One region of the Mesorhizobium maamorense genome, then DNA from elsewhere that is predicted to be linked to it. Evidence: riboswitches for the same ligand, from Rfam matches in the RefSeq annotation. Region 1 holds a riboswitch; each other region holds the start of a gene.
The links. A riboswitch is a leader RNA that binds a small molecule or an ion and turns the genes downstream of it on or off. The one in region 1 is predicted to bind cobalamin.
Positions count from the first base shown of each region.

Region 1 (9,648 bases):
CACCAACAAGTATGCCGAGGGATATCCCGGCGCGCGCTACTACGCCGGAAACGAGATCGTCGATGAGCTTGAGAACCTCGCTATCGAGCGATTGAAGTCGCTATTCGGCTGTGAACACGCGAACGTGCAGCCTTATTCCGGCTCGCCGGCCAATCAGGCTGTCTGTCGAGCGCTGTTGTGTCCGGGAGACAAGATGATGGGGTTGACCCTCCCCGGCGGCGGGCATCTGACTCACGGTTGGGCCGTCAACTTCTCCGGCACTGACTATCAGCGAGTTCCGTACGGGCTGCACGAAAAGACGCAGCAGATTGACCATGACAGCTTGCGCGAGACGGCCAAGCGGGAACGACCGAAGCTCATTTGGGTCGGCGGAACTGCCTATCCGCGTATCTTTGACTATGAGGCAATGGCAGAAATTGCTTCGGAGGTGAACTCCTACCTGGTGGCCGACATCGCCCACATCAGCGGCCTCGTTGTCGCAGGAGTGCATCCGAATCCTGTTGGCCATTGCGATGTGGTCACCAGCACCTCTCACAAATCGATCCGCGGTCCCCGCGGTGGCTTCATCTTGTCAAGGAATGAAGACCGCCATCAGGCGCTCTATCATTCCAAGAGCAAACACAATCTGGCCAAACGCATAGACCGTGCCGTGTTCCCTCTCCTCCAGGGCGGACCGCACATGAATACGATTGCCGCGCTAGCTGTCGCTCTGCAGGAAGCAGGGAACCCGTCCTTCCGTGTGTACGGTCAGCAGATCGTTGACAACGCCAAGGCTCTGGCCCAGGCGCTTCTGGAGCGAGGTTATGAACTCGTCACGGGTGGCACTGACAATCACATGCTGATCCTTGATCTTCGGGACCGGCCGTTGTCTGGGAAAGCCTATGCCGAGCGCTTGTCGCAAGCAGGTATCATTACGAATTTCAACATGGTGCCTGGCGACCGGCGCCATCCCGCGCTCACCAGCGGCATTCGGTTAGGCACGCCAGCAGTAACGTCTGTGGGCATGCGCGAAGCGGAAATGGTGCAGATTGCCGCTTTCATCGACCTGGTCTGTCGCCAGCCCGATGATTCGGACGTGCATGCCAGAGTACGCAGAGACGTTGCCGACTTCTGCGCTGCGTTCGACGTGCCTGGCATCTCCGACAGGTAAGGCGGCCGGATCAACTGTCACATCCAATTCCAACGTTTGAAGCGAGGACATTCCATGACCAGACAATTCGTGTTCTCTTCCGAATCCGTCGGCGCGGGACATCCCGACAAGATGGCCGACAATATCTCAGATGGCGTGCTTGATGCGATCCTTCGCAGGGATCCTACGGCCCGAGTTGCTTGCGAAGCGTTGGTTAAGTCAGGGATGGTCGTTCTGGCTGGCGAGATCACCAGCCACGCGCAGATCGACTACAGCCAAGTTGCCCGCGATATCATCCTGGACATTGGATATGACGACGATGCGATCGGCTTTGACGGCCGGCGATGCGCCGTGATCTTGGCCTTGACCGAGCAGTCGCCCGACATCAGCCAAGGCGTCGACGAGGGGCGAGGGCAGGATCTCGAGCAGGGAGCTGGGGATCAGGGCCTCATGTTCGGATACGCGTGCAACGAGACCGAAACATTGATGCCGTTGCCAATCCAACTTGCTCATGATCTGACAAAAAAACAGGCAGAGGTGCGCCAAACCGGAGGCCTTGGCTGGCTTCGCCCGGACGTGAAATCTCAGGTGTCCGTCCGCTATGAGGGTTTGCGCCCGGTAGCGCTTGATACCATAGTCCTGTCGACGCAGCATGACGAGGAGGTCTCACAAGCCACGGTCCGCGAAGGCGTCATTGAGGAGATCATAAGGCCGGTCTTGCCTCAGGACCTGGATACGACGGGGATCAGGTTCCTGGTCAATCCAACAGGCCGGTTCGTGGTCGGTGGGCCGCGCGGCGATTGCGGGCTTACCGGCCGCAAGATCATCGTCGATTCCTACGGCGGGATGGGGCGTCACGGCGGTGGCGCCTTTTCGGGCAAGGACCCGTCCAAGGTTGATCGATCGGCCGCCTATGGGGCGCGGCACGTCGCAAAAAACGTCGTTGCCAGCGGACTCGCCGAGTTGTGCGAGGTTCAGCTTGCTTATGCGATCGGTGTGGCCGCGCCGGTCTCTGTCCTCGTCAATACATTCGGAACCGCAAAGATTGATGAAAAAAGGATCGAGCGCGCCGTCCTTGAGCTTTTCGATCTCCGGCCGAAAGGCATCATCAAGGCGCTTGATCTCTTACGGCCGATTTACCGCAAGACCGCGACCTACGGACACTTCGGCCGCGAAGAGCCGGAGTTCACCTGGGAAAAGACGGACAGAGCTGACGAGCTGTTGCGAGAGGCAGGACCGGCAGCTGCGTGATGCACCGGTATTGGACGCGTCGGCATAGGGCGACCCATTCCACACTCGTAAGAAACACCCGCTAGGGCATGGCAAGAAGCCGGCGCGGATTTTGGCGGAGACATTGATGCCGGACTATGACGTGCTTTGCATCGGCAATGCGATTGTCGACATCATCGCCCAGTGCGAAGAGGAATTCCTGGAGACCAATGGCATCATCAAGGGCGCGATGAACCTCATCGACACGCACCGCGCCGAACTGCTCTACAGCCGCATGGGCCCGGCGATCGAGGCGTCCGGCGGCAGCGCGGGCAACACGGCGGCCGGCGTTGCCTCCTTCGGCGGCCGCGCCGCCTTCTTCGGCAAGGTTTCCAACGATGCTTTGGGCGAAATCTATGCCCACGACATCCACGCCCAGGGCGTCGCCTTCGACACCAAGCCGCTTCAGGGGGAGCCGCCGACGGCGCGCTCGATGATCTTCGTCACCCCCGACGGCGAGCGCTCGATGAACACCTATCTCGGCGCCTGCGTCGAGCTCGGGCCGGAGGACGTCGAGGCCGACAAGGCGTCGGGCGCCAAGGTTACCTATTTCGAGGGTTATCTGTGGGATCCGCCCCGCGCCAAGGAGGCGATCCGGCAGACGGCCAAGCTGGCGCACGCGGCGGGCCGCGAAGTGTCGATGACCTTGTCGGATTCGTTCTGCGTCGACCGCTACCGCGACGAGTTCCTCGACCTGATGCGCTCGGGCACCGTGGACATCGTCTTCGCCAACAGCCACGAGATCAAGTCGCTCTACCAGACCTCGTCCTTCGACGAGGCGCTGGCCCGGATCCGGAAGGACTGCAAAGTCGCCGCCGTGACGCGTTCGGAAAAAGGCTCCGTCATCGCGCGCGGCGACGAGACCGTCGTCATCCAGGCGACCGCCATCAAGGAGCTGGTCGACACGACGGGCGCCGGCGACCTCTATGCCGCGGGTTTCCTGCATGGCTATACGCAGGGCCGCGACCTCAAGACCTGCGGCGATCTCGGCTCACTGGCGGCCGGCCTGGTGATCCAGCAGATCGGCCCCAGGCCAAGGCAGAATCTGCGCAGAGAAGCCGAACTGGCGGGATTGCTGTAGGCGGCATATCGCAAGGTGCTGCCCACCGCACTTGCTGCAGGGCTGTTAAGACAAGCGCGTGCAGAAATGTCGCGTGCCCTTCCGTGAAGGATGGCAGTTTTCTCCAGATTTCGGATTTTGACGGCTCGGAAACATTTACGCTCTTCGGGCCAGCACTGTGGCCGATCATGGTGGCCAACACGCCATTTGACGAAGTCGTTAGCCAGGATCGTGCTGCTAGCGGATTTGCCGGAGCAGCCAGGCACGGCCTGCGCAAAACTGGGGCACAAGCGGCTCAGCTGGACCGGGGCCTTGGACCGTGCAAACCCGTAGCAGGTAAAAGGTTTCACATAAACACATAAACATTTCTTTATACGTTATTGACAGCAACACGAGGGGCTGCGATTGTTCGGGTGTCGTGGTTCTTCGCAAGGCGTTGCCCCAGCGGAGCTAAGAGGGAAGCCGGTGCAATGCCGGTGCTGCCCCCGCAACTGTAAGCGGCGAGCCTACCCACCAATGTCACTGGGGTGAACTGCCCCGGGAAGACGGGGCAGAGGCTGTGACCCGCGAGCCAGGAGACCTGCCACGGTGAACAACGTCCACGGGCGGGGTGTCTGGTGGCCGCGGCAGTTCGGCATTGATGCCGGCCTGTTAGCGCCTTCCTTGTCCCCGCCCCCAACCATCGGGGTATGGAATGAATGTCTCCCAGCAAGTTCCCATAGCAACGCTTGGCGTGCCGCGTATCGGTCGCCGGCGAGAACTGAAATTCGCGCTCGAAAGCTACTGGTCCGGAAAATCGTCTGCTGCCAACCTTCTGGCGACGGCGAAGGCGCTCCGTGCCGCCAGCTGGAGCGAGCAGCACGACCGCGGCGTGTCGAAAATCCCGTCGAACGATTTCTCACTGTATGACCATGTGCTCGACACCGCAGCAATGGTCGGCGCCGTGCCAGCTCGTTACGGCTGGATGAGCGGCGAGGTCCCGCTCGACATCTACTTCGCGATGGCGCGCGGGACGCAAGGCGATACGGCGGGTTGCGGACACGCCAGTCACGGGCATGCAGTTCAGGGGCAGCGCGTAACCGCGATGGAAATGACCAAATGGTTCGACACGAACTACCACTACATCGTGCCGGAGCTTGGCGACGATCAGACATTCGCCCTCTCGTCGACGAAACCAGTCGATCACTTTCTGGAGTCAAAAGAGCTCGGCATCCATACACGCCCGGTCATCCTTGGACCGATGACCTTCCTCAAGCTGGCGAAGTCTCCCGACCAGGGCTTTAATCCCATAGCGCTCTTACCGCGGCTGCTGCCCGTCTACGAGCAACTGCTTGGGAGGCTGGAGCTCTCGGGGGCCGACTGGGTGCAAATTGACGAGCCGGCGCTTGTGCTCGATCTCAACCCGAACGAACGAGCTGCCTTCGAATTCACCTACGGGCAGCTGTCGAAAGCCGCGCCCAAGTTGAAGATTATGCTGGCTACCTATTTTGGGCCGCTGGGAGACAATCTCGAGACCGCGCTTTCGCTGCGCCTGGCGGGCCTGCATCTCGACCTCGTGCGCGCTCCCGAGCAGTTGGTGACGGTTGGTCGGCTCGCACCGAAGGATCTGGTGCTCTCACTTGGCTTGATCGACGGGCGCAACGTCTGGCGCGCGAACCTTAATGCCATTCTCGACCGCATCGAGCCGGTGATTGCCGGCTGGCCGCTGGACCGCGTCGAAATTGCGCCTTCCTGCTCAATGCTTCATGTGCCGATGGACCTGCGGATGGAGACCGCGCTCGACGTGGACGTCGGGTCGTGGCTGGCATTCGCCGCCCAGAAGACTGAAGAGCTGCTCGTGCTGGCCCAAGCCCTATCGGAAGGCAGGGAGGCCGTAGCAGGCGCGCTGAAGGCTTCTGAAGAGGCGGCCGCCGCGCGCGCAATGTCTGGAAAGGTCCATGATCCGCTCGTCCACGGGCGCGTAAGCAGCATTGACGGCGGCAAGAAGCAACGAAAGAGCGCATTTGCCAAGCGCTCGAGAGTCCAGGCTGACACGCTCGGCCTGCCGCCGTTCCCCACGACGACCATCGGGTCCTTCCCGCAGACGCCCGAGGTGCGCAGGGCGCGCTCCGCACATGCCAAGGGCCGACTGAGCTATATCGACTACCAGGCGTTCCTGAAGAAGGAGACAGAGGCGGCGGTCCGTTGGCAGGAGGAAATCGGGTTGGACGTGCTGGTGCACGGCGAGTTCGAACGAAACGACATGGTGCAGCATTTCGGGGAGCAACTGTCCGGCCTCGCCTTCACCCAGCATGGCTGGGTGCAAAGTTACGGGTCCCGGCTTGTGCGCCCTCCCATCATCTTCGGCGACGTATCGCGGCCGAATCCGATGACAGTCCACTGGTGGCAATTTGCCCAGTCACTCACGAAAAAGCCGGTGAAGGGCATGCTCACAGGCCCGGTGACGATCCTCAACTGGTCTTTTGTTCGCGACGACGTACCCCGCGCCGAGGCCTGCTGCCAGATCGCACTCGCCATCCGCGATGAAGTGGCCGACCTGGAAAGAGCTGGCGCAAGGGTGATCCAGATCGATGAGGCCGCATTTCGCGAAGGCCTGCCCCTTCGGAAGTCCGATTGGAAACATTATCTCGGCTGGGCTGTCGAATGCTTCCGGATCGCTTCGACGGGCGTAGAGGACGCGACCCAAGTTCACACCCACATGTGCTATTCGGAGTTCAATGAGATCATCGATTCCATTGCTGAACTGGACGCGGACGTCATTTCGATTGAGACGTCGCGCTCCAAAATGGAACTGCTGGACGCCTTCACGAAGTCCAAATATCCGAACGAAATCGGTCCTGGCGTCTACGACATTCACTCACCACGTGTCCCGGAAGTCGGCGAGATTTTGCATCTCGCCCAACTTGCCCGCGAGCGACTGTCGGACAGCCAACTTTGGGTCAATCCGGACTGTGGCCTCAAGACGAGGAAATGGGAGGAAGTCCGCCCTGCCCTCATCAACATGGTCGCTGCAGCACGCGCGCTACGGGAGAAGGTCCAGGCGCAGGCCGCTGAGCCACTGTGAGCGGCAAGTATCTGACCCCGCGGGCTTCGGGGATAATTCGAGGCAGAAAGGACGCCATCGAAAAGCCGCGCGCAAGTCGGTAGGCACGAGCGGGGCCCCGCCCTTGTCGTCTAGCCGAAGGCCCGCTGGACGGCTGAGCCCGCGGGGCAGGATCTGGGAAGCCGCTTCTGGTCAGAGGACGGATGATCTAGAGCACGAGGTGTGAGAAGGCGGCTTCGTCCATGAGTTTCTGCCCCTCACATCGCCAGCGGTCAACAGACACTTCACCGAGGGGCGAACGTTTGCGGATGCCGCCTGTGCGTCCGTACTATTGAGATATCGCGGCGAGATCGATCATCGAGAGGATCGTGTCGAGTGATTGCGCCGCATGTGGCGGACATCGACAACATAGCCCGAGCCGAAAGCTGCTCTCATTCCTCATCCTTGAACTGAAACTTCGCTGCATCTGGCGCGGCGCTTGCTCCGCTTCCGCGGAGGTTCGAACTGGGTTTTCTCGCGCACCGCTCGCGGTTGGAGTGTTCGACACCAACGCAGCCGCCAACATCACGATCGGTCCAAAGATTTCAGCTTTGCTCTCGAAACCTACCTTTCCGTTCTTGGGGCTACCAGAGGAGAGGAGCGGCGAGGAGTGGAACCAAACCAAGTTGTAAGGAGCACCTGATGTCGAACATAATGAAGGCGCTGGTGAAGGCCAAGGCCGAGCCGGGCATCTGGATGGAAGAGGTGCCGGTGCCGGAAATCGGCCCCAACGACGTCCTGATCAAGGTGAAGAAGACCGCGATCTGCGGCACCGACGTCCACATCTACAATTGGGACCAGTGGGCGCAGAAGACGGTGCCCGTGCCGATGGTGACCGGCCATGAATTCGTCGGCACCGTCGCGGATTTCGGCGCCGCGGTCACCGAATACAAGGTCGGCCAACGCGTGTCGGGCGAAGGCCACATCGTCTGCGGACATTGCCGCAACTGCCGCGCGGGCAGGGGGCATCTGTGCCGCAACACGCTCGGCGTCGGCGTCAATCGCCCGGGCGCCTTCGGCGAGTACCTGGCGATCCCACAGCACAATGTCGTGCCGATCCCGGACGATGTGCCGGACGAGATCGCCGCGATCTTCGATCCCCTGGGCAATGCGGTTCACACCGCATTGTCATTCGATCTGGTCGGCGAGGACGTGCTGGTCACCGGCGCCGGACCGATCGGCATCATGGGCGCGCTGGTGGCGCAATGCGTCGGCGCCAGGAAGGTCGTTATCACCGATATCAATCCGGTTCGGCTGGATCTTGCGCGCAAGCTTGGCGTCCAGCACGTCGTCGACGCCTCCAAGGAAAAACTGCGCGACGTGATGCCGGCGCTCGGCATGACGGAGGGTTTTGATGTCGGCCTGGAAATGTCGGGGGCAGCCCCCGCCTTCCGCGACATGATCGACACCATGAACAATGGCGGCAAGATCGCCATCCTCGGCATTGCGCCGACCGGGTTCGAGATCGACTGGAACAAGGTCATCTTCAAGATGCTGCATCTCAAGGGCATCTATGGCCGCGAGATGTTCGAGACCTGGTACAAGATGATCGCGCTGGTCCAGGGCCCGCTCGACGTCTCAGGCCTGATCACGCACCGCATCGGCATCGATGATTTCCAGGTTGGATTCGACGCGATGCGCAGCGGCAGTTCGGGCAAGGTGGTGATGGACTGGTAGGTCGACTGGTCAGCGTGACTTTGCCGAGGTGCTGACAGGACACCACCTTGGCCTGCCGGCGATCTCCGCGCGGTAGCATGGCTGGCTACAAAGCAATGGCTCCTCCCCAACGTGCGCCGCTCAATCGGAGGCGACGTATCGCGGCCCAATCGCACGGCGGCGTTTTTGGCAATTCGCCCGGACCAGGCAACCAATGCTAACAGGCCCCGCGCGATCGTCTGCTATCCCAACGCCTAGGATCGAGGCCGAGGTGTTGTGGGCGTTTCAGGTGGCAAGATGGGATTTGCAATGTCCGGTCGCTTTCCGGTCACCGAGTTAAGGAAGGCAACGATCCGATCGATTTCGATTTGCGTTAGCTCTTGGCCAAGCTGGGTGGTGCCCATGATGGCGACCGCCTCTCTCAAGTCCCAGACCTTGCCCGAATGAAAGTATGGCGCGGTGATTGCTACATTGCGTAGCGACGGCACGCGGAAAACATAGGCATCCTCTGGTACATTGGTGACGGCAAATCGTCCCTTGTCGTTCTCCGGCAGAATTTCGGCGCTAGGCTTCTCAACGAGGCCGAATGGATAATAGCCTTCCCCACCAAGATTGACACCGGAATGGCAGGACGAGCAGCCCTTTTCGATAAAAAGGGCCAGGCCCTGTTTCGCTTCGGGGCCGATGGCGGTGTCATCGCCGTTGAGGTAGGCGTCGAAGGGGGCGGGCGTGACCAGTGTCGCCTCGTAATCTGCGAGTGCGTTGGCTAAGTTGTCGAAGGTGATGGGTTCGGCCTCCCCCGGGAAAGCTGAATGGAACCACTCCACATATTGCGGCATCGATTTGAACGTCTCGACCACTCGATGCGATGTGTTGGCCATCTCGACACCGGCCTCTATCGGCCCTTTGGCCTGAGCTTTCAGGTCTTTGGCGCGACCGTCCCAAAACTGTGATTTGTTGAAGATAGAGTTAAACACCGTCGGCGCGTTGCGCTGCCCCTTCTGCCAACCATGGCCAATCGAAGTTTCGCGATTGTCGTCGCCGCCGGTGGCCAGGTTGTGGCACGAGTTGCAGGAGAAAACGCCTGAGGACGAGAGGCGTGGATCGAAGAACAGTGCCTTGCCGAGGGCAATCCTCTCCGGCGTGCGCGGGTTATTGGTGACCGGCGGGATCGATGGCAAGGGCTTGAAGATGGCCAGTGCCGTTTCTTTGAGGTCTGGCGGAATGGACTGCGCAGCAAAAGCTGTGGCTGCAACGAGCGCAACAGCTATCGCTGTCAATAGACTTTTCATAGATGGAATCCTTACGATGTGCACGGAAACCATTCTCCACATGCGGCTTGCGAACGCCCTGCGCTAGATCAGCGGATCGAGGGAATCGTGCCACCGACCAAGCCGATCGAGCGGCAGAACAGTGACTGCGATTCATCATCCGATGACGATTCCAATGGCG
Region 1 covers NZ_CP173356.1:304,236-313,883, reverse strand. The annotation lists gene glyA (serine hydroxymethyltransferase) at 1-1,150, shown strand, start outside; gene metK (methionine adenosyltransferase) at 1,205-2,380, shown strand; gene ACIU1A_RS02080 (adenosine kinase) at 2,487-3,479, shown strand; cobalamin riboswitch at 3,861-4,061, shown strand; gene metE (5-methyltetrahydropteroyltriglutamate--homocysteine S-methyltransferase) at 4,177-6,522, shown strand; gene tdh (L-threonine 3-dehydrogenase) at 7,183-8,217, shown strand; gene ACIU1A_RS02065 (cytochrome-c peroxidase) at 8,451-9,488, opposite strand.

Region 2 (9,648 bases), 840 kb from region 1:
GCCGATTTGCCGGTGGGGCTGGCCGATGCCGTGCTTGGCGCCAAGGTGGCCGTAGAAACGCCGACCGGCAAGCTCGCGGTCAACGTTCCCGCCTGGTCGAGCTCGGACAAGGTCCTGCGCCTGAAGGGCAGGGGCCTGCCGGAAAAGGCCGGCGGCCACGGTGATCTCTACGCCCATGTGCGCATCGTGCTGCCAGAAGGCGGCGACAGCGCGCTCGAAGGGCTGTTGCGCAGCCAAAAAGGCTGATTGGCGGCTCTTGTCCCCGAACTGTCCCGTTTGAGCGCTTGAAGGGGCTCTGTGCCTGTGCGATAGGGCTCTCCACAAATAAGAAATCTTGCGGAGAGCACGCATATGGCGGGTGGACAGGGCCTGATGGCCGGCAAACGCGGCCTGATCCTCGGCGTCGCCAACAACAGGTCGATCGCCTACGGCATCGCCAAGGCATGCGTCGACCACGGCGCCGAGATCGCGCTGACCTATCAGGGTGAAGCGTTCAAGAAGCGGGTCGAGCCACTGGCTGCGGAACTCGGCGCCTTTGTCGCCGGCCATTGCGATGTGACCGATCCGGCGAGCCTCGACGACGTTTTCGCAAATGTCGCCAATCATTGGGGCAAGCTCGACTTCCTCGTCCATGCCATCGCTTTTTCCGACAAGGACGAACTGACCGGCCGCTATGTCGAGACGACGCGCGATAATTTCCTGCGCACGATGGATATTTCGGTCTATTCCTTCACCACCATCGCCAAGCGCGCCGAGGCGCTGATGACCGATGGCGGTTCGCTTTTGACGCTGACCTATTACGGCGCCGAAAAGGTGATGCCGCATTACAACGTCATGGGCGTCGCCAAGGCCGCACTCGAGGCCAGCGTGCGTTACCTCGCCGTCGATCTCGGCGCCAAGAAGATCCGCGTCAACGCGATCTCGGCGGGCCCGATCAAGACGCTGGCCGCTTCCGGCATTGGTGACTTCCGCTACATCCTGAAGTGGAACGAGTACAATTCGCCGCTGAAGCAGACGGTCACCCAGGAAGAGGTCGGCGATTCCGGCGTCTATTTCCTGTCCGACCTGTCGCGCGGCGTCACCGGCGAAGTGCATCATGTCGATTCCGGCTATCACGTCGTCGGCATGAAGGCGGTCGACGCACCTGACATTTCGACAGTCAAGGATTAACTCCTCCGCCTATCCTCCGCCCAGGCCCTGGCCCGACCTCCGGAAAACCTGATGTACCCGCTGGTTTATATCGTGCGCCACGGCCAGACCGCGTGGAATGCCGAATTCCGGCTTCAGGGGCAGGCCGATACCGACATCAACGCGCTCGGCCGCGAGCAGGCGAGCGCAAACGGGCATCGGCTGGCTGACCTGATCTCCAATCCCGCAGAGTTCGATTTCGTCGCCAGCCCGATGCGGCGCACGCGCGAGACCATGGAGCGCATTCGCGCCGCCATGAAGCTCGACCCGGCTGCCTACGGGACCGATCCCCGCCTTGTTGAAGTGAATTTCGGCGACTGGCAGGGTTTCACCTTTGCCGAGCTGGAGACGCAATTTCCGGGTGCGAGCAGGACGCGTGCGCTGGACAAATGGAACTTTCAGCCACCGGGCAAAGATGCCGAGAGCTACCAGATGCTGCTAGAACGGGTAAAGCCGTGGTTCGACGCGCTCGAGCGCCAGACAGTCTGCGTGACGCATGGCGGCGTCATGCGCACCTTGTTTCGCTTCGTGCTTGACATGGCCGAGGACGATGCGGCGAAGCTGGCGATACCGCAGGACCGCGTGCTCAAGCTGGAAGGCGACACCTTGGGATGGCTTTAGGCACCCGGCACGATCCAGGAAGGCTCATGCAGGCTGCCGGCGCAGGTGCATAAAACGGCTGTGACGGCTCAACAAACGCCGAACAGCCGATTTGCATTGGAAGCCTAGTCGGAGTCGCTGTCAGGCAACTGCATATCGGTGACGACGTTTTCGCCGTTGGTCACGTCATAGGCGATGACGATGTCCATGCCCGGCTTCAGCGCGTCGAGATCGGTTTCCGCGTTCAGCTTGTAGGATTTGCCGTCGTCCAGCGTCAGGGTCAGCGCGTCCTTGTCGATCTTCTTGATCAGGCCTTCGGTCTGCCCGGCGAAAGCGGCGGTGCAAAGCAGGAATGTGGCGGCAACAGCGCCAATCAGGGTACGCATCATCGTCCTCTTTGGTATTGCGCCGGCATGGGTAGCGGCGGATCCTCAACGGCGAATGGAGCAGAGCAGAAACCAATCGAATGTGTCAAAACTAAATCCGAAGATCACGGTTTGACCCCTGTGGAAAACGCCAATAGAAGGCAGGCTTCAGTCGGCTCCGATGCCGGGCAAGGCACTTTGCGATGTCTCACAACACGTTCGGCCATCTTTTCCGCGTCACCACCTGGGGCGAAAGCCATGGGGCCGCATTGGGCTGCGTGGTCGACGGCTGCCCACCCGGCATCCGCTTCACGCGTGACGAAATCCAGGCCGAACTCGACAAGCGCCGGCCCGGCCAGTCGCGCTTCGTCACGCAGCGCCGTGAGCCTGACGAAGTGAAGGTGCTGTCGGGCTTCATCCTTGACAACGACGGCGAGACGATGATCGCGACAGGTACGCCGATCTCCATGCTGATCGAGAATGTCGACCAGCGCTCGAAGGACTATGGAGAGATCGCCCGCCAGTACAGGCCGGGCCATGCGGACTACACCTATGACGTCAAATACGGCGTGCGCGACTATCGCGGCGGCGGCCGATCCTCGGCGCGCGAGACCGCGGCTCGGGTCGCTGCCGGAGCCCTCGCCCGCAAGGTCGTGCCGGGCATGGTGGTGCGCGGTGCACTGGTATCGATGGGCGAGAAGTCGATCGACCGCGCCAACTGGAACTGGAATTTCATTGGCGACGCGGACAATCCGTTCTTCACGCCGGATCCGGCGTCCGTTCCCGTTTTCACGAGCTATCTCGACGGCATCCGCAAGGCGGGTTCCTCCGTCGGCGCCGTGATCGAGATCGTCGCCGACGGCGTTCCGGCCGGCCTCGGCGCGCCGATCTACGCAAAGCTCGACCAGGATATCGCGTCAGGCCTGATGTCGATCAACGCCGTCAAGGGCGTCGAGATCGGCAACGGCTTCGAGGCCGCCCGCATCACCGGCGAACAGAATGCCGACGAGATGCGCATCGGCAATGACGGCCAGCCGGTTTTCCTGTCCAACAATGCCGGCGGCATCCTTGGCGGCATCTCGACCGGCCAGGCGATCATCGCCCGCTTCGCCGTCAAGCCGACGTCTTCAATCCTGACGCCCCGGAAGTCGATCGACAAGGACGGCAACGACGTCGAAGTGATGACCAAGGGTCGCCATGATCCGTGTGTGGGCATTCGCGCCGTACCGATCGGCGAGGCGATGGTTGCCTGCGCAATCGCCGACCATTATCTGCGGCACCGAGGACAGACAGGCAAGGAAGGCAGTAGGGCAGTAGGGCAGTAGGGCAGTATGTTAAGCTGCCCGCGAGACGAGCAATTTTTCCTTTCCCCTACTGCCTTACCGCCCTATTCCCCTACTCCCTTGCGAGCGAAGCGAGCATTCCATGTCTTACGACCAGAAGAAAATCGTCGAAGCAATCCGGGCCTTCGAGCGGGGCGAGATCGTCGTCGTCATGGATGATGACGGGCGCGAGAACGAGGGCGACCTGATCGTCGCCGCCGTCCATTGCACGCCGGAAAAGATGGCCTTCATCGTGCGCAACACTTCGGGCATCGTCTGCACGCCGATGCCGCGCGAGGAGGCCAAGCGCCTCAACCTTGCGCCGATGGTCGCCGACAATGATTCGGCGCACACCACCGCCTTCACCGTCAGCGTCGATTTCAAGCATGGTACCACGACAGGCATTTCGGCCGACGACCGCACGCTGACCGTGCGCAATCTCGCCAACGGCAATGTCGGCGCCTCCGATTTCGTCCGCCCCGGCCACATCTTCCCGCTCATCGCGCGCGAAGGCGGCGTGCTGATGCGTTCGGGCCATACCGAGGCGGCCGTCGATCTGTGCAAGCTCGCCGGCCTGCCGCCGATCGGCGTGATCTCGGAACTGGTCAATGACGACGGCACCGTCAAGCGCGGCCCGCAGGTCGCGGCTTTTGCCGAGGAGCACGGCCTCAAGCAGGTTTCTGTCGCCGACCTCATTGCTTACCGGCAACGCAAGGAAACGCTGGTCGAACGCGTGGCATGCTCCGAGATCGACACGCTCGGCGGCAAGGCGCAGGTCTTCACTTACACGCTGCCCTGGGATTCCATGCACCATGTCGCCGTCGTCTTCGGCGACATCCGCGACGGAGAAGAGGTGCCTGTGCGTCTGCACTCCGAGGACGTGGTGACCGACGTCTTCGGCACCAGCCACCGGCTGGACGCCATCATGAAGGCGATGGGCGAGCGCAAGCGCGGCGTCATCGTCTATCTGCGCGAGGGCTCGGTCGGTGTCGCCCACCAGGAGCGCAACCGGCCGGCGAGCGGCGACCGGGAGGACCACGAAGAGGCGCGCCGTCGCGAGAATGAATGGCGCGAGATCGGGCTCGGTGCTCAGATCCTGAAGGATCTCGGCATTTCCTCGATCAATTTGATCGCCTCGCGCGAGCGCCACTATGTCGGCCTCGAAGGTTTTGGCATCCACATCGCCAAGACCGAGATTCTCTAGGTTCGACGGCGGCAATAGCGTCCGACCCGCTGAACCGGACGCGTCATGGTTCATTCCGCGGCAGCGACGGCCGCTTCACACCCATCCAACTCGCATTTGTGAGTGGCAAGACTGCGCTGGCCGAGCAGCACCGTGACCAGCGCGATGCCGCCCGCGACCACCGAGACCCAGAACCCGTTCTGGGCGCCGAACGCATCCACCACCGCGCCGGCGGCGAAAGAGCCCAGCGCCATGCCGATGCCGATTCCCGTTGTCACCCAGGTAATGCCCTCGGTCAGCATCGCTTCCGGCACATGCCGTTCGATCAGGCCGAATGCCGTGATGAAAGTCGGCGAGATCGCCACGCCGCTGATGAAGACGGTCAGCGCCAAAATCGGCACGCTGTCGGCGGTGAGCGGCAAAATCGTGCTGACTGCGATGATGGCGACCGCGACGGTCAGCTGGCGCTGTAGCGGCGTCTTGAGGTTGAGCGCGCCGACCACGATGCCCAACACGAACGATCCCAGCGCATAGACGCCGATCACCAGGCTTGCGGCACCGGCTTGGCCGAACTCCTTGGTGATCGCCACGGTGCTCACTTCCGTCGTCGCGAAGGTCGCGCCGATGAAGATTAGGGCGAAGGTGATGATCTGTACCGGCCGCAGGCGGATTGCCGAGCCAGTCGAACCATGGTCCACCGGCCGCACTTTCGGCTCGGTCGATCGCTGCAGGATGAATGCTATCGAGCCCAAAGCGAGAAACAACGTGCTCGCCAGCATGCCTGCTTCCGGAAACAGCGCCGCACTGAGGCCCACCGACAGCGACGCGCCGGCGATATAGACCAGTTCGTCGGCCGCCGATTCGAAGGCAAAGGCGGTGTTCATCTCCGGCCGGCCGCGAAAAAGCTCGGTCCAGCGCGCGCGCACCATTGCCGGCATGCTGGGCATGGCCGCTGCCAGCAGCGCCGACACGAACATTGTCCATACCGGCCAATCCTGGTTGGCCGACGCAATCAGCAGCAGGAATGCCAGCACGGAGATGATGGTGGTGGGCACGACGATCCATGTCTGGCCGAGGCGGTCGACCAGCCTGGAGATCTGCGGCGCCAGGAAAGCGTTGGCCAGCGCGAATGTCGCCGAGACGGCACCCGCCAGCCAGTATTCGCCACGCGTCTGCGACAGCATCGCCACGATGCCGATCGGCGCCATGGCGATCGGCAGGCGCGCCATGAAGCCTGCAGCGGCAAAGCCCTTGGCGCCAGGGGCTCGAAAGATCTCGGAATAGGGGTTCTGCATGGTCCGTTCCTCGACAAAAGGCGATTCGGAAATTACATACGATGCGTATGAACTAAATAGATCATACGTCGCGTATGTCAATTGGCATACGTGACGTATGTGGATAAGGCCAGAAGAGATGCACAAGCCCCGCAGGGAAATGATCGCCGAAACGCGCGCCAAATTGATTGCCGCGGCCCGGCATGCGTTCGGAACGATCGGTTATGCCGAGGCATCGATGGATGATTTCACCGCATCGGCCGGGCTGACGCGCGGTGCGCTCTATCATCATTTCGGGGACAAGAAGGGGCTTTTGCAGGCGGTTATCGCCGAGATAGACGCCGAGATGGCGGCACGGGTGAATGAGGTTGCAGCGAAAGCACCGACCCGCTGGCAAAGCTTCGTCGACGAATGCACGAGCTACATCGAAATGGCGCTGGAGCCGGAAATCCAGCGCATCATGTTTCGGGACGGTCCGGCCGTGCTGGGGGATCCCGCGCAATGGCCGAACGCCAATGCCTGCGTCGCGTCGATGACCGATCACCTGACGACGCTGCAGGGCGACGGGGTAGTTGTCCCGGGCGTAGACCCCGAGACCGCGGCACGGCTGATCAACGGGGCGAGCAGCCAGGCGGCGCAGCGGATCGCCAATTCGAACGACCCGGAAGCGACGTCAAAGACCGTGGTGGCGGCATTCAAGCAACTGCTTGAAGGATTGTTGAGGAAGGATACCGGAGCCGCCTGACGACGGCAGGCCGCCGGCAGCTCTGGGCATGCCGTATCGGCAATCAAATCAAGGGTTTGTCAGACTTTTCGCATGTTGCCGCCTTGAGGCGTGCGATCGTTGATTTGAGCGGAACTTCGCCCTGTCCGCAAAACGTCTCGCTCATGATCAGCTCGGGCAGCGGCAGCCGCCGCCCCCAGCCATGTGTTTCGAGGTCCGGTTTCGGCGCGAACTCCGAGACACGGCCGACACAGAGATAGGCCACCGGCGTCACATGCTCGGGAATCGACAGAAGGCCTTTCAACGCCTGCGCCTCGATAATGCTGACCCAGCCGACGCCGACGCCTTCGGCGCGCGCCGCCAGCCAGAAATTCTGCACCGCGCAGACCGTGCTGTAGAGATCCATCTCGGGATTGTGCCAGCGTCCCAGCGGCGAACCCTGTGAGCGTCGGCGGTCGCAGGTGATACAGATATTGAGCGCGCTTTCGCAGATGCCTTCCAGCTTGAGCTTGCGGTAGAGCGCCCGCCGCTCTTCCTCGATCGCCGGCAATTCCTGCTCGCGCGCCGCGAGGAACAGGTCGCGCACCTGTTCCCGTCGTTCGGTGCCACGAATGACGATGAAATTCCATGGCTGCATGAAGCCGACCGATGGCGCGTGATGGGCGGCAAGCAGCAGCCGCGCCAAGACCTCGTCGTCGACGGCCTCTGATGTAAAATGGCTGCGGACATCGCGCCGCGTGAACATGGCGCGGTAGACCGCATCGCGCGCCATCTGGTCGAATCCGTCACCCACGGGGATGGTCATATTGTCCGGCATCGCTTGTCCCCTTGCGATTGCAATCAACTGCCGTCCGCCTGACCATGCGGATGACGATGCCTGCCAGGCCGGTCTTCTGGCTCGGGATCAACCCGCATCCGGCGCCTTCCCGTCATCGACAGTGGCATTTACCGGCGCGGTCCCCCTTACAGCGTTGGGCACGCCACGGTATCAAACCGTGTTCCCGATTCTCCCGCTCGCGGCGGGCACCAGGCAGTGGCCGAGACTTTACGACGAAGCCCCTACGCCGCCAATCCCCGCGGCGACTCGAATGGACGCAGGCGCGATTTTCCCCAGCCATCAGGCCGCAATGCATGGCCATCGCCGCGCCGGGGCACTAGATAGGGAGCATGGCCACTCGTCTCTACACCCATCCGATCTTCCTCGAGCACATCACGCCACCCGGCCATCCGGAGCGGCCGGACCGCTTGCGCGCAATCGAGCGCGTGCTCGACGACGAGGCTTTTGCCGCGCTCGATCGCCTCGAGGCGCCACAAGGCGACGAGGCCACCATTCTCTACGCGCATCCCGAGGATTTCGTCGAGCGGGTACGCGCCGCCATTCCCGATACGGGCATCGCCCGCATAGATGCCGACACAACGGCCAGCCCGAAGAGCTGGCAAGCGGCGATCACCGCGATCGGCGCCGCCAACGCCGCCGTCGACGACGTCTTTGCCGGCAGGGCAGACAACGTTTTCGTCGCCGCCCGGCCGCCCGGCCATCATGCGGAGAAAGCGACGGCGATGGGCTTCTGCCTGTTCAACACGGCGGCCATCGCCGCACGTTATGCACAGCGCAAACACGATATCGAACGCGTCGCCATCGTCGACTGGGACGTGCATCACGGCAACGGCACGCAGGATGTTTTCTGGGACGATCCGTCCGTGCTTTATTGCTCGACGCACCAGATGCCGCTCTACCCCGGCACCGGAGCAAAGAACGAAACCGGCGCCGGCAACATCGTCAACGCGCCGCTTGCGCCGCAGACCGGCAGCGAGGCGTTCCGCGATGCCTTCCTGTCGCGCGTGCTGCCCTCGCTCGACAATTTTGCACCCGACCTGATCATTATTTCGGCCGGCTTCGATGCGCATCATCGCGACCCGCTGGCCGAGATCAACCTGACCGAGGATGATTTCGACTGGGCGACCGGCCAACTCATGCAGCGCGCGGCGCGCCACAGCGGCAACCGGCTCGTCAGCCTGCTCGAGGGCGGCTACGATCTGCAAGGATTGGCATTTTCGGTCGCCGCCCATGTCGGGCGACTGATGAAAGGATGAATGATGGCTGGTGAAACCAACGAAGACGTCAAGGCGATGAGCTTCGAACAGGCTCTCGACGCGCTGGAGAAGATCGTCGATGATCTGGAGCGTGGCGATGTGCCGCTCGACCAGTCGATCAGGATCTACGAGCGCGGCGAGGCGCTGAAGGTGCATTGCGACCGGCTGCTCAAGGCGGCCGAGGACAAGGTGGAGAAGATCAGGCTGTCCCGCGACGGCAAGCCGGTCGGGACGGAGCCGCTGGATGCGGATTGAGGCACGCAGCCGTCTCTCTGGTTTTTGACACGATCATGATTGAGGATAGAACGCGTCCCGATTGAAACGGCTCCAGGACAAGAGGAGATACGGAAGCGATGTGCAGAAACATCAAGACCCTGTTCAATTTTGATCCGCCGGCGACCAACGACGAGGTGCGCGATGCAGCCCTTCAATTCGTTCGCAAGCTGAGCGGAACGACGCGGCCTTCGAAGCAGAACCAGCACGCCTTCGACCATGCCGTCGAGGCCATCGCGGCGTCGGCGCGCGAGCTTCTCGATTCGCTTGAAACCAACCAGCATCCGCGCAATCGCGAGGAGGTTGCGGCCAAGCTGCGGGCGAAGGCGGCGATCCGCTTTGCCTGATCTGGCCAAAGCAGCCATCGGCCGCTGACAAGGAGAGCTCATGAGCTTCTTTCCCGGGAGGGATCCTGAAGCCGGCGATGCCTTTGCCAGCGACCAGATCGAATTGATGGTCATTCCGAACGCCAAGGACATTGGCGGTTTTCAGGTTCGCCGCGCCTTGCCGACCGCCAAAAGGCGGCTGGTCGGTCCCTTCATCTTCTTCGACCGCATGGGCCCGGCCATCCTGCGTGCCGGTCAGGCGCTCGACGTCCGGCCGCATCCTCATATCGGCCTGTCGA
Region 2 covers NZ_CP173356.1:1,143,429-1,153,076, forward strand. The annotation lists partial or broken gene ACIU1A_RS05885 (DnaJ C-terminal domain-containing protein) at 1-246, shown strand, start outside; gene fabI (enoyl-ACP reductase FabI) at 352-1,170, shown strand; gene ACIU1A_RS05895 (histidine phosphatase family protein) at 1,222-1,809, shown strand; gene ACIU1A_RS05900 (DUF1344 domain-containing protein) at 1,914-2,174, opposite strand; gene aroC (chorismate synthase) at 2,357-3,478, shown strand; gene ribB (3,4-dihydroxy-2-butanone-4-phosphate synthase) at 3,579-4,679, shown strand; gene ACIU1A_RS05915 (MFS transporter) at 4,730-5,953, opposite strand; gene ACIU1A_RS05920 (TetR/AcrR family transcriptional regulator) at 6,072-6,677, shown strand; gene bluB (5,6-dimethylbenzimidazole synthase) at 6,721-7,473, opposite strand; cobalamin riboswitch at 7,522-7,702, opposite strand; gene ACIU1A_RS05930 (histone deacetylase family protein) at 7,824-8,750, shown strand; gene ACIU1A_RS05935 (exodeoxyribonuclease VII small subunit) at 8,754-9,005, shown strand; gene ACIU1A_RS05940 (DUF2277 domain-containing protein) at 9,104-9,370, shown strand; gene ACIU1A_RS05945 (pirin family protein) at 9,411-9,648, shown strand, end outside.
Region 2: linked by a shared signal. The riboswitch ahead of bluB (5,6-dimethylbenzimidazole synthase) and the one ahead of metE (5-methyltetrahydropteroyltriglutamate--homocysteine S-methyltransferase) in region 1 are both predicted to bind cobalamin.

Region 3 (9,648 bases), 2.4 Mb from region 1:
AGTGCGGTCGGCGCATTGCCGATGGCTACCACCGAACCGGCGATGCGCTCGCCCCACAGGTCGATCGCGGCGGCAGAACGTGTGTTGCCGATCGTCCTGGCGATTTCATGCGTGCGCGGATCGCGCAGCGTGCAGATCACCTCGTTGCCGGCAGGCAAGCGGGCGCGGGTGACGCCGTGCGAGACCATTTCGGCGTCGCAGAAGATCGGCGCGCCGGCGGCAAGCGCGGCCCGTGCGGCGGCAACGAAATCGCTGGAGAAGACAAAATCCTTGGCGGCTTCCACTTGGCCGCAGGCATGGATCATACGGACCGCGACATCGGCCTCTGCTTCGGAAAAGCGCGCGAGATCAGCCTCGGCGCGGATGATGGCAAAGGAGCGTTCGTAGATCGCCGTGCCGTCGTGGATGTAGTCGTAGGCGACCATTGTCATTCCTGTCGATAAGCCTCTGCGATGCCGGCCGGCCCCAGCCTTGTCAGGCAGGCGGCGGCGGTCTCGCCCTGATAGCGTGCGCTGCGGATTGCCGCCGCGACGCGGCCGATGCCGCGCGCGGCGTCATAGCCCGGCCTGTAACCGGCAGGAAGGGCCTTTGCCGTCGCGTTCACGACAAGTCCGGCTCCATTTTCGCCGCCGACCACAGTCAGCGCCGCTGGGCCGGGATGCGCGCAGCCCTTGGCGCAGCCCGAAACATGCAAGGTGAAGTCGAGACTATCGGCGTTTTCGGTGGCAATCGCCTCGGCGATGTCGCGCGTGGCGACGCGACCCGAGGCGCAAGCCGGCGCGCCGGGACAAGCAGCGATGCGCGTGCGCGGGTCGGTGGGGGAGGTGACGAAGCCGAGGGTGGCGGCTGTTTGCTGGAGGGAAGGATTGGCGGCTGGTGGCTGGCCGAGGAAGAGCAGGGCGCGGCCCGGGGCGAGGCGGATTTCCGACGTCCCGAGGGTGAGAGCGCTTTGAGCGAGGGCGATGAGCCTTTCGGCGGGCATGCTGCCGTAGGGGAGACCGATGCCGAGAGTGTGGACGTCGCCGGCTAAGGGGAAAAGGCCGATAGGTTTGCGCGAGGCGCCCCCCTCTGTCCTGCCGGACATCTCCCCCTCGAGGGGGAGATCGGCGGCTTCGACGTCGGCTTTTCTTTAGCAGCACCGGAAATTGGCGAAACCGTCGGTGACCACGTAATCTCCCCCTTGAGGGGGAGATGTCCGGCAGGACAGAGGGGGGCGCCTCGCGCAAACTTGTCAGGCATAGCCAACCCGCCAGGGACACCAACTGCCGCTCCGACAAATCCCTTGCGTGAGCATCGCGGCCTTTCTCGGCGATCATCCTTAGAGCCGCGACGGCTATATCACGAGCCACACCTTCATCAGCAACCGCGAGCAGCCTTGCATTCCGCCCGTCACCGGCAACCGACACCCGCCAGCGGATTCCCGCCTCGGTGCTCGCCGCCTTCAGCCGCACGTCGGCCGTCACAGCATCCATCGTGAGTTGCCCGCCACCGTCGACAACGACCGAAACCTTCGGCCCGAGCCGCTGCGTCAGCCCGGCGTCCTCGACCGCTTCCCTGATCCGATCAGCCAGCGGCCTGGGGTCGGCGATCTCCTGCGGATCGATGCCGGCCAGTGGTCCGGTCTCCACTGGTACGCCAGTGCGGACCACAATGCCCAGCGCATCGACTTCCTTCGCCAGCAGGGTTGCACTTTGCGTGGTCAATCCGCGTATTTGCAAGCTGCCGCGCGCTGTCACTTCCATGATGCCGTTGCCGTGCCGCAGGGCGGATTCTGCCAGCCCGATCAGAAGCTTCGGCGACAATCCTCCGGCGACCGGGTTGAGCCGCACCAGCAGGCCGTCGCCGGTCTGCATCGGCGCCGAAAGAGCCGGGCAGGCGCCGCGGCGCGAGTAGGCGTTCATGCCGCCAACTCCCGTGCCTCGGCAATCAGTGCCGCGAGATCGTCGTCGATCGAATTGCGCAAGGGATGCCACAGGCCCCGCCGGCGCGCCGACAGGAGGCGTTCGGCAATGGCTTTCGCGGCGGCTGGGTTTTCGCGCAGGATGAAGGCGCGGACGTCCGCATCGCCGAGATAGGCATCGTGCACGGCGTCTATCAGCGCGCCCGGTATGGCCTGCGTGGTTTCGGCGAAGCCAACCAGCCGGTCGACCGTTTCGGCGAATTCCGAGGCGCCGCGCGGGCCGTGGCGCATCTGGCCCGCTATGAAGCGGGCGTTGACGGCGCGGGCGCGCACGACGCGCGTCACGGCCTCACTAAGTGAACGCGGCTTCGGCCTCTGCGGATCGGTCGTGTCGAGCACGATGACGTCGGCATTCCTGCCAAGCGCTGCAAGGGCGGCCGAGAAGCCGCCGATGAAAGCGACATCGGCCGAGCCTTCGAGGATGTCGCGGCCGGGATCGTCGCCGGTGTGGACGAGAAGATCGGCTTCGGCGATGCGGTTCTCGAATGCGCCGGGCGCGGCGATCCCCTCACCGCCGGCGCCGCCATAGGAATGCGACGTGGCATCGAGATAGGCGCGGCCGATTTCCTCGCGCGCCGCCCAGTCGCCGCTCGACAGGATTTCCTCGACGCCAGCGCCGTAAGTGCCAGGCGAGGTGCCAAAGATGCGCGGGCTGATCTTGCCCTCGGCGCGGGTCCTTGCGGCGAGCGGATTTTCCGAATCGTCCTCGTCGCGCGCGGCAACGGCGTTGGCAGCGGCATCGATCAGCGCGATCTGGGTCGGGAACATGTCGCGGAACAGGCCCGATATGCGCCAGGTGACGTCGACGCGCGGATGGCCAAGCGCTGCCGGTGCCAACACCTCGATGCCGGTGACGCGGTCTGTGGCGGCATCCCATTGCGGGCGGCAGCCCATCAGCGAAAGCCCCTGCGCGATCTCCTCGCCGCCGGTGCGCAAAGACGCCGAACCCCAGAGGTCGATGATCAGCGAGCGCGGCCAGTCGCCATGCGACTGCATATAGGCACGCACCACTTCCTCGGCGGCAGCCTTGCCGATGTCGTAAGCCGTCGGCGTCGGCATGGCGCGCGGGTCCGACGTGAACAGGTTGCGGCCGGTGGGCAGAACGTCGGAACGCCCGCGCGCGGGCGCGCCGGCCGGGCCCGCGGTGACATGACGACCGTCGAGCGCGGCAAGAAGGGCGGCCTTTTCGGCCTCGGCGCTTTGCCGGCGCATAAGGTCGGGCTCTTCGTCGGGCGCGCGGCCGTAGACATGCAGCCCATCCTTCATAGCGAAATCCTTCAGGTCGCAGAGCCAGGCATCGATGCGGCGCAGGGCCTCGTCCGGCGCGTCGGTGCGGGCAACGCCGGCCTCCGCGGCGAGGCCCGTCGTCTGCGCGGTTTCGACGATCAGACTGGCCAGACGGTCGCGGCGGCGGCGGTCGAGACCGTCAGCCTGGGCGTATTCGTCGACCAGCCGTTCGAGCCTGTGCTGGTTCTTGTCCAATCCGGCGCCGGTGAGCGGCGGCGGCAGATGGCCGAGCGTGACGGCGGCGATCCGCCGCTTCGCCTGCGCCGCCTCGCCGGGATTGGAGACGATAAAGGGATAGATGACGGGCAGGGGACCGGTGACGATCTCGGGGAAGCAGCTTTGCGAAAGCGCAACCGTCTTGCCCGGCAGCCATTCCAGCGTGCCATGCGCGCCAACATGGATGAGCGCATGGGCGCCAAGCAATTTGCGCAGCCACAGGCCGAAGGCGAGCAACGCATGGCGCGGCGGCAGCGTCGGGTCGTGATAGTCGGCGCGGCGGTCGGCCGAGCGGCCGCGGTCTGGAGCCAGCGCCACGGTGATGTTGCCGAAGGTCGCGGCGCGGAAGGGGAATTTGGCGGCGGGCAGCGCTTGAACACCCCCTCTGTCCTGCCGGACATCTCCCCCGCAAGGGGGAGATTGGCAGTTTCGACGCTGGAGCTACTCTTGCAACGTTGGAGATTGGCGAAGACAGAGATGACGGCGTAATCTCCCCCTTGCGGGGAAGATGTCCGGCAGGACAGAGGGGGTGCCTCGCGCAAACCTGTCTCGCCTTCGGCTTTGCCCCAAGCTGCTTCTACGGCAGCAATTGCTGCGCCCGGCAATTCCGTTGAGAAGGCAAGGTACTCATCCAACTCCAACCCAGCCTTGCTGCGCTCCAGCAAATCCAGCAACGCACGCGACGTTTGGGGAATTCCCTCAACTACATAGCCCTGTTCCTGGAGGTCGTGCAGCATCGCCAGCACGCTCGATGGCACATCCAACCCGACCGCATAGCCGGTGCGGCCGGGAGCGCTCGGATAATCAGGGATCAGAATGGCGAGCTTGCGTTCCGCGCGCGGCGTTTCCCGAAGGCTGATGAAGGCCGCGACCCGGTCCGCCACCTGTTCGACGCGATCGGGCTCCGGCCGGTTGGCAAAGGCGCGGTGGCCGAGCGCCGGGTCGGTCTCGCTTTCGCCCTTGAACGAAACGGCGCCGGCGAGGATGCGGCCGTCCAGTTCGGGCAGAACGACATGCATGGCGAGGTCGGCGGGCGCCAGCCCGCGCTGGTTCTTCTCCCATACGTCGCGGCGGGTGGTGGCGACGATGACCTGGAAGACGGGAACGCCGGCGCGGTCGAACAGGGTTTCGACGCCGGGTTCGGCGCCGGACGCGAAAGCGGTCGCGGTGATGATGGCGGCGGGCTTGAGCTGGGCAATCGCGGTTTCAACAAACGCCAGGGATGCCGGGTCTTTCAGGCTGGAGACGAAGATGGGGACGGGGAGCATGTCGCGCTGCCGTAGCGCCTCGAAAAGCGCGTCGATCGGCGCGACATCGGCGGCGAGCAGCATCGAGCGGTAGAAGAGGACGGGAATGGTGCGAGCATTGATGTTGTCAACGTCGAGTCCCGTCACACCCCCTCTGTCCTGCCGGACATCTCCCCCGCAAGGGGGGAGATTGCCCCGTCATCGACGCTCTCGCCCCTTTCAGATGGTGCAAACACATCCTTTTCTGACGCAACAAAAGAGGAGCCGGCTTTGATGACAGCTGATCTCCCCCCTCGCAGGCGAGATGTCCGGTATGACAGAGGGGGGTGTGACGGAATGCCGACATTCGATAAGTCCGGCTTCTCCACGACTCCGCGCCCCGGCTCATAAAACCCGGCTTTCGGCACGCTAATCGGTTCGGCAGTCGTCACATCCCGCCCCGCCAACCGCGCCAGCCTGCGCACCAGCGCGCTCATATTGGCCGGGCCGCCCTGGCGGAAATAATTGAGCAGCCCGTCCAGTTCCTCGCGCGGCAGCGTCGAGGCTTCGATCAGCCTGATGTCCTCGTCGTGGCTTTCACCGGGAAGCAGTGCCAGCTTTATGCCGCGCTCACGGGCAACCACGGCCAACTGGTCGCAGCCGTAGCGCCACCACTCGTAACCGCCGAGAATACGCACCAGAATGACTTTGGCGTGACGGGCGACGCTGTCGATCCAGAGGTCGACGGACATGGGGTGGCGCAGGTCGCGCAGCGCGGCCAGCCGCATCGTGGGCAGCCGATCGGCGTCGCCTTTCCAGGCCGCTGCCAGTCCGGCCAGGTCGCTGTCCGTGAACGACAGCGCCACCATTTCCGCCGGCGTCTGCCGCAGATCGACCGGCTCGGCGAGATCGTCGAGCGAGGCGGATGTGGTGGTGAGGATGTGCATCGCGGTCGGTGTTGCCTCAGCCGGCGAGGATATGCTCGATCGCCGGGCGGTTCAGCCCCTTGAGGCCGATGACGACCAGGCGCGAGCGGCGGTCGTCGTCAGCCGTCCAAGCGCGGTCATAATAATGATTGACGCGCGGACCGACCGCCTGCAGCAACAGCCGCATCGGCTTGCCGCCGACCTCGACGAAGCCTTTCACCCGCAGCACGTTCTCCTGTTCGGCGGCGGTGGCGACGCGCTTTGCCAGGTCGTCCGGGTTGGCGATCGAGGGGATGTCGACGATGAACGTATCGAAGTCGTCGTGCTCGTGGTCGAAGGCGCCGTCATGATGGGACTTGCGGTTCTCGATGTCGTCCTCGACGGCGAGGCCTAGCCCGAGCAGCACGGACGGATCGACCTTGCCATGAGCCGTCGGCACGACCTTCACGGCGCGGGCGGAGTGTTCGCCAATGATGGCGTTGGCGCGAGCCGAACCTGCGGCATCCATCAGGTCGCTCTTCGACAGGATGATGAGGTCGGCGCAGGCGATCTGGTCCTCGAACACCTCCTCGACGGGGTCGTCATGGTCCAGTGTCTGGTCCTGCGCGCGTTGCGCCTGTAGGGCGTCCATGTCGTTGGCGACGCGCCCCTCGGCGAGTGCCGGACCGTCGACCACGGCGATCACGCCGTCGACTGTCACCCGGCTCTTCACCGTCGGCCACTGGAAGGCCTGGACCAGCGGCTTGGGCAGAGCCAAGCCCGAGGTTTCGATCAGGATATGGTCGACCTTCGGCGTCAGCGACAGGATCTGGTCGAGCGCCGGGACGAAATCGTCGGCGACGGTGCAGCAGATGCAGCCATTGGCCAGTTCGACGATGTTTTCTTCCGGGCAGGTGTCGATGCCGCAGCCCTTGAGGATCTCGCCGTCGATGCCGATGTCGCCGAATTCGTTGACGATGATGGCGATACGCTTGCCGCCCGCGTTTTCCAGGAGATGGCGGACCAGCGTGGTCTTGCCGGCACCCAGGAAGCCGGTGACGACGGTACAGGGGACGCGGGAGAGAGTGGCGGCGGAAACTGCGGCGGTCATGATCAGTCCTTCAGCATGTCGAGGGGAGGAATGCGGGCAACGAGGCCGCGCTTGAGGGAATCCGGACGGCCGCGCCACGGAATGAGGCCGTCGGTCGAAGCGGCGAAGAGTTTCGCGCCGGTGACGAGATCGGCGCCGCTGGCGATGTTCAGGTCGCCGAAGACATAACTCCAGCAGCCGTCGCGAAGAATCGCGGCACTGAGGCGGCGCTTGCAGTTGCCGAGGCATTCGACGGTGCGGACGCGGACATTGTCGGCCATTGCGGCTTGGCGCGTATCTTGAGCCAAAACTTCGCCGGCGCGGGGATTGGCATCGGAACCGGTCTCGTCGCGGCAGGAAGCGCAGATGATGACAGTGACACCGGCCAAGGCGTCGCTATCGCCAGACAAAATGTCCGCTGTTTCAGCCGGGAAACTGCTGTCGCGTTCCAAATCGGGCTCCTTGCCCGGAAAACCCGCCGGGCGATCGGATTCTTAAGTCTCAGACGGCAGGTCTCCTGGCTCGCGGGTCATCGCCTTCGTGCCGCCTTCCCGGGACCGTCCCAGTGGTTTTCGGCCTTGGCTCGTCGCTTACAGTTGCGGGGACAGCCGCGGATTTGAAATCGAGATTTCGCACCGCATTCCCTCTTGGCTCCTCCCTTTGCCGAGAGGAGACCGTCTGGATTGGATTTAGGCTCTTGCAGGCGGCGGTGTCAACGCGCGTCTACGACACGGCAATGTCGGCGAGCGGCTGCCCAAGGTCGCCGGCGGGCGTAACCTCGATCCGTTCGAGGCCGAGCCAGCGCTGCATCTGCGTCAATTCCTGGAAGAGTTGCGCGGCGGTTTCAGGCGGCGCGCTGGGCTCGGCATAGGCCGCGTGGACGCGTAGCACGCTGGCCGGCCGGTCGGCCTTGAGGTCGACGCGCGCCACGATCCTGTCGCCGAGCAGGAACGGCAGGACGTAATAGCCGTATTGCCGCTTTTCGGCAGGGGTGTAGATTTCTATGCGGTAGTGGAAATCGAACAGCCGCTCCGTGCGCGAGCGCTCGAAAACGACCGGATCGAACGGCGCCAGCAAGGCGCGGGCCTCGATTTTTCGTGGAATACGGGCCTCCTTATGGAGGTAAGCCGGTTTGTTCCAGCCCTCGACACGCATCGGCACCAGCTCGCCTGTTTCAACCAGCTCCTCCAGCCGGCCCTTCATGTCGGCCGGCGACAGGCGGAAATAGTCGCGCAGGTCGCTTGCTGTCGCGACGCCATGAGCGCGGGCGGATATCCGCAGCAATTCCCGATGCGCGTCCTCGGCAGACGGCACCGGCAGATCGAGGATCGCCTGCGGCAGTACGCGCTCGGGCAAATCATAGAAGCGTTCGAAGCCACGGCGGTGCGCGGTGGTGATGCGTCCTGCCCAGAACAGCCATTCGAAGGCATGCTTGGCGTGGCTCCAGCCCCACCAGCCGCCGGATCCTTTCTGGCCTTCGAGCGCGGAGGCGGCGATCGGGCCGCGCTCCGCGACCTCGCGGTAGATCTCTTCTATATAGGCGGCGTGCTCGCGGCCCCATTTGGCCAGGCCCAGATACATTTCATCGCCACGCTCGGCGCGCTGCATGCGCCAACGCATCAACGGATAGGTCTCGACCGGCAGGAAGGAAGCCTCGTGCGCCCAGTATTCGAAAACCGTGCGCTTGCGCGTGACGGCGGCGTTGTCGAGCAAGGCGAACGGGTAGGGACCAAGGCGCGAATAGAGCGGCATGTAATGAGCGCGCACCACCGCGCTGACGGAATCGATCTGCAGCAGGCCGGTACGCGAGAGCACGCGGGCGAAGTGGCGTCGGTCGGGCGTGCCGGCGGGGCGGGGATCAGTGAACCCTTGGGCGGCGAGCGCGATACGCCGGGCCGTGGCAAGCGAGATCTTTTCCTTCATTCGGATGCGACTCTGATGGCTTGTTGAGCGTCGTTCGGACAGTTGATTCCGGCCATGCTAGCAGGGTTTTGGCGGCAACTCTGTCAGGAGAGAAAAGTGGAGTAAAAAGCGAAGGAAATCAAACAGGAGCGGATCGGACCAGTTTCTTCCCTTATGCCGTCCAGGCCAGTGTTTTGAACAAGGTTTGACTTGCTTCGCCGGAAGCGCTGCGCTAACCCTCGCCGCGTTGCAGCAAAGGCCCCTTAAAACGGTTCAGCGGTTAAACTGTCACGCTTCCGCAATAGGGTCTGGTGCTGTAATCAAAATGGATTGGCGCCAACGGAAAGCCGCAGCATGAACGCACTTCTCAGTTCGTACCTGCCCATCGTCCTGTTTATCGCAGTGGCGGCGGCTGTCGGCGTCGCGCTTATCGTGGCGCCGTTCCTGGTGGCCTATCGCAATCCCGACCCGGAAAAGCTTTCCGCCTACGAATGCGGGTTCAACTCGTTCGATGACGCCCGTATGAAGTTCGACATCCGCTTCTACCTGGTGTCGATCCTGTTCATCATCTTCGACCTGGAAGTGGCCTTCCTGTTTCCGTGGGCGGTGTCGTTCTCGAAAATCGGCATGCTCGGTTTCTGGTCGATGATGGTGTTTTTGGCGGTGCTGACCATCGGCTTTGCCTATGAATGGAAAAAAGGAGCGCTCGAATGGGATTGAGCGACAGTTCCGGCACGCTCGTCGCGCCGAAGCCCAAGGGTCTGATCGATCCCAATACCGGCAGGCCGGTTGGGTCCGATGATCCGTTCTTCCTCGAAATCAACAACGAACTCGCCGACAAGGGCTTTCTCGTCACCTCGACCGAGGCGCTGATCACCTGGGCGCGCAGCGGCTCGCTGATGTTCATGACCTTCGGCCTCGCCTGCTGCGCCGTCGAGATGATCCACACCTCGATGCCGCGCTACGATTCGGAGCGGTTCGGTGTTGCTCCTCGCGCGTCTCCGCGCCAGTCCGACATCATGATCGTTGCCGGCACGCTGACCAACAAGATGGCCCCGGCGC
Region 3 covers NZ_CP173356.1:2,726,634-2,736,281, reverse strand. The annotation lists gene ACIU1A_RS13930 (precorrin-8X methylmutase) at 1-425, opposite strand, end outside; partial or broken gene cobG (precorrin-3B synthase) at 428-1,901, opposite strand; partial or broken gene cobN (cobaltochelatase subunit CobN) at 1,898-5,636, opposite strand; gene cobW (cobalamin biosynthesis protein CobW) at 5,653-6,705, opposite strand; gene ACIU1A_RS13910 (DUF1636 family protein) at 6,708-7,136, opposite strand; cobalamin riboswitch at 7,174-7,378, opposite strand; gene ACIU1A_RS13905 (winged helix-turn-helix domain-containing protein) at 7,408-8,607, opposite strand; gene ACIU1A_RS13900 (NADH-quinone oxidoreductase subunit A) at 8,941-9,306, shown strand; gene ACIU1A_RS13895 (NADH-quinone oxidoreductase subunit B family protein) at 9,297-9,648, shown strand, end outside.
Region 3: linked by a shared signal. The riboswitch ahead of ACIU1A_RS13910 (DUF1636 family protein) and the one ahead of metE (5-methyltetrahydropteroyltriglutamate--homocysteine S-methyltransferase) in region 1 are both predicted to bind cobalamin.